DNA from 2 places in the Luteimonas sp. A482 genome. Region 2 is predicted to be linked to the other one. Evidence: riboswitches for the same ligand, from Rfam matches in the RefSeq annotation. Region 2 holds a riboswitch; the other holds the start of a gene.
What was found. Region 2 has a riboswitch for cobalamin ahead of metE (5-methyltetrahydropteroyltriglutamate--homocysteine S-methyltransferase). Riboswitches for the same ligand answer to the same signal wherever they lie in the genome.
Positions count from the first base shown of each region.

Region 1: linked by a shared signal. The riboswitch ahead of ACW5DW_RS12080 (ribonucleoside-diphosphate reductase subunit alpha) and the one ahead of metE (5-methyltetrahydropteroyltriglutamate--homocysteine S-methyltransferase) in region 2 are both predicted to bind cobalamin.

Region 1 covers NZ_JBSVRO010000003.1:307,094-309,290, forward strand. Annotated here, with positions in the region: gene ACW5DW_RS12075 (TonB-dependent receptor) at 1-241, opposite strand, end outside; cobalamin riboswitch at 617-843, shown strand; gene ACW5DW_RS12080 (ribonucleoside-diphosphate reductase subunit alpha) at 1,012-2,197, shown strand, end outside.
Region 2 covers NZ_JBSVRO010000005.1:79,295-81,491, forward strand. Annotated here, with positions in the region: gene ACW5DW_RS13995 (nitric oxide reductase activation protein NorD) at 1-470, shown strand, start outside; cobalamin riboswitch at 626-862, shown strand; gene metE (5-methyltetrahydropteroyltriglutamate--homocysteine S-methyltransferase) at 1,051-2,197, shown strand, end outside.

The sequences.
Region 1 (2,197 bases), on a different contig from region 2:
GCTGCTGGGTGACCGCCGACACCGACGCCGGCACTTCGCGCACCGACTGCTCGCGCTTGGCGGCGGTGACGATCACGCGGTCGAGTTCGATGGCGCCCTCTGCAGCCGCGGTGTCCTGCTGCTGCGTGTCCTGCGGTGCGGCAGCGGCCAGGCCGGCGCTGCTCGCCAGCGCGATGGCGACGGCCAGGCGCAGGCGCCGGCAGCCGTGCGCGACAACGTCGTATCCGAAACGGTTCTGCATGTCTGTCTCCCCATGTGTTCCGGCCAGCCCGGCCCTGCAGGTCGCAGGGGAGGCGCCGACACTTCGAATATGCGCGCGGCAATGGGAACCAGTTGCGTCGCGGGGGCCGGATGCCGTCGCATTCAGGCCAAGCGGGGTGAATGCAGGCACGGCGCGCACACAGACGCGCATCTGTCGGGAGTCGCCAGGCTTCGCGACGTTTCGGATTCGGTGCGCGAAGGGCGCGGCTGGCCGACGTGGAGGCCGACTGCGCATCTCACGCATTCGGTGGAGGGCGCACGGGTGGCCGTGTCGGGGCAGGCGTGGACGTTCGCGCGCGGCGGTCGTCGGTTCCACAGACCACAACATTTTCGGTTGACCGCAAAACCCGACCACACTATCTTGTGCCCTGTCGGTTCTCCGCACCTGGTGCGGGGATGAAAAGGGAAGCCGGTGACGCCAGCCCGCAAGGCTCGGCCAGTCCGGCACTGCCCCGCAGCGGTAATCGGGAACGAACCCGCCACCAGCACTGGAGCCTGCGCTCCGGGAAGCGGCGGGGGAGGTGGACGCCACGGCGTCCGGGCCCGTGAGTCCGAAGACCTGCCGACAGCCGCGCGCATGCACGCCGCGCGGTGCCGGCCGCGGAATCTCCGGGGGGAGATGGCTGGTGGAGCAGTTCGGGCCGCGCCATGCGCAGTCCCGGATTCTGCGACGCCGCCTGTCCACCCTGCCTCCAACGCCACGCTCGCCTGCGAGGGACAGGCCGGCCGTGCGCCACGCATGGAGGACGCATGAGCCAACACCACGACACCCGCGGCGACATCGCGGTCGCAACGCGCGCCGGCGCCACCGGCTCCGACGCGCCCTCGCCGGGCCGTGACCACGACATTGCGGACGCGCGCGACGACATCGTGCCCGCGCCCGGCGCCGATCCGGGCCGCGCCGACACCGCGGCCGTCGCCGTCGCGGCATCCACCTGGATCACCAAGGAAGCCGGCAACCGCCGCATCCCCTTCGACCGCGCCCGCCTGGAGCGCGCCATCGACCGCGTCCACGCCGAGTTCCCGCAGCTGGACATCGCCGACTACAAGCGCAGCGTGCTGGGCTTCGTCGAGCGCAAGGACGCGGTGAACGCCGACGATCTGGTCGACCACCTGATCCGCGAGGCCGAGGCACGCGTCGACGTGGCCGCACCGGAATGGGAGATGTTCGCCGCACGCCTGTACCTGCATCGCCTGTACAAGCGCGCCGGCCGCAACCGCTTCTACGACGTCGAACAGAAGTACGGCTCCTATGTCGGCCTGCAGGAATCGCTGGCCGACCGCAACATCTATTCCAACGACATCCTGCGCGCCTACTCCAAGGAAGAGTTGATCGAGGCCGGCAAGATGATCGATCCCGGGCGCGACAGGCTACTGGCCTACAACGGCCTGTACCTGCTGGCCACGCGCTACCTGGCCACCGATCACGCGCGCAACGTGTACGAACTGCCGCAGGAGCGCTGGCTGACCATCGCGCTGTACCTGATGCAGGACGAGCGGCCGCGCGGGCGGCGCATGCAGCTGGTGGGCGAGGCCTACTGGGCGCTGTCGAACCTGTACATGACCGTGGCCACGCCGACGCTGCAGAACGCGGGCAAGGTGGGCGGGCAGCTGTCGAGCTGCTTCATCGACACGGTGGACGATTCGCTGCAGGGCATCTTCGATTCCAATACCGACATCGCGCGCGTGTCCAAGGGCGGTGGTGGCGTCGGCGCCTACATGGGCTTCGTGCGCTCGTCGGGATCGGCGATCCGCGGCGTGCCCAATTCGTCCGGCGGCGTGGTGCCGTGGATCAAGCAGCTCAACAACACCGCCGTATCGGTGGACCAGCTGGGCCAGCGCAAGGGCGCGGTCGCGGTGTACCTCGACATCTGGCACCGCGATATCGAGGCCTTCCTCGACCTGCGCCTCAACAACGGCGACCAGCGCCTGCGCG
Region 2 (2,197 bases):
CCCTGCAGGGCCTGGGCGAACCGTTCTGCGTGATGTCGTTTTCAGGCGAAGGCCCGCACGGCGTGATCATGCGCATGCTCAAGGACTTCGACGAGCCGTACGGGCAGGAAGTGGCGCTGCGCATCGCCGGTCTTGAACCGGAAAACTACACCCGCGCCGGCGCCGCCATCCGCCATGCGACGGCGTTGCTGATGCGCCAACCCGCCGAGCATCGCCTGCTGCTGATGCTGTCGGACGGCAAGCCCAACGACGCCGACCGCTACGACGGCCTGTTTGGCGTCGAGGACATGCGCCAGTCGGTCACCGAAGCGCGGCTGCAGGGCGTCTTCCCGTTCTGCCTGACGGTGGACCTGCAGGCCCCGGGCTACCTGCCCAAGGTATTCGGACCGGGCCACTACGCCCTGTTGTCGACGCCCGAGCGCCTGCCGCTGGTGCTGCTGGACTGGACCAAGCGCCTGCTGGCGCGATGACGGCAGTCGCGCACGCGTTCCATGCCTGGCCGATCAGGTTGCTGCGCCAACGCCCCCGGCGGCCTCCGGTCCCGGCTGCCGTTCCGCAGCTTCCGGCGGCGGTCGCTCCAGGCAGGCGGCCCCACTGATGATTGACCGGGCACGTGCAGCGGGGTAACGTTGCGCCCGCCGAAGGTATATATCTCTCTATTGCGATAGAGAGATATATTTAATTGGGAAGTCCGGTGCGGGCCTTCGGGGCCCCATTCCGGCGCTGCCCCGCAGCGGTGTGTGGAAACGACCCTCGCCACAAGCACTGGTCCTGGCGGACCGGGAAGCGGCGGGCAGTAGGTGGACGGCTTCGGCCGGCCGGGTCCACGAGCCCGAAGACCTGCCTCGGCCAGGGAGCGATCCCTGTCTGACCTGGCGCCCGAAGGGTGCGCGGGAAGCCCATGCCCGACCTGGCATGGAAGTCCGCGCATGTCCGACGGTACCGGTTCGCCCGAGGGGGCGAAGGTCGCTGGCGTGGGCGCCTGCCGTGTCGTGGGGAGCCTGCGCGGTTCCTTCGTTCTTCGTTCACTCCGAATCGAGGACAAGCACCATGACCACCGTGACAAACCTGGGATTTCCCCGCATCGGCGCCAGGCGCGAGCTCAAGCGCGCGGTCGAGGCATTCTGGCGGGGCGATACGTCCGCCGCGGAATTGCAGGACCAGGCGCAGGCGCTGCGCCTTCGCCACTGGCAGCTGCAGCATGCCGCAGGCGCGGACACCGTGCCCTGCAACGATTTTTCGCTCTACGACCACGTGCTGGACACCGCGTTCCTGTTCGACGCGATTCCCGCCCGCTACCGCGCGCTGGCCGACGCCGACCCGCTCCAGGCCTACTTCGCGATGGCGCGGGGCCTGCAGACGGAAGACTTGGACCTGCCGGCGCTGGAAATGACCAAGTGGTTCGACACCAACTACCACTACCTGGTGCCCGAACTCGAGGCCGGGCAGACCTTCCGCCTGCGTGGCGACAAGCCCATTGCAGAGTTCCTGGAAGCGAAGGCGGCCGGAGCGAAGGCGCGCCCTGTCCTGCTCGGCCCGGTGAGCTTCCTGCTGCTGTCCAAATCTGTCGATGGCGGCGACCGGCTGGAGCTGCTGCCCGACCTGGTTGTCGCATATGCCGACCTGCTCGGAAAGCTGCGCGAGGCCGGCGCCGAATGGGTGCAGATCGACGAGCCCTGCCTGGCGCTCGACCAGGACGCATCGGAGCAGGCCGCCTATCGCCACACTTATGCCACGCTGGCACGGGTGTCGCGGCCGCGGCTGCTGCTGGCGACGTGCTTCGGCGCGCTGGGCGACAACCTGGTGACGGCGTGCTCGCTGCCCGTCGAGGGCCTGCACGTCGACCTGGTCCGCGCACCGGAGCAGCTTGACGCGGTACTGGACGCCTGGCCAGCCGACCGCGTGCTGTCGCTGGGCCTCGTGGACGGGCGCAACGTCTGGCGCACGGACCTGGACCAGGCACTGGCGCTGGCGCGGCGCGCCCACGACCGGCGCGGCGGCGAACGACTGCAGGTCGCCCCGTCCTGCTCGCTGCTGCACAGCCCGCTCGACGTGACGCTGGAACGTTCGCTGCCTGCCGACCTCCACAGGTGGCTTGCATTCGCGCGGCAGAAGCTCGAGGAGCTGCGCGTGCTGGCCGATGCGCTGAACGGGCTGGTGTCGGCCGACTCGTCGCTGGCGCTGGCGCGCGAGCGGA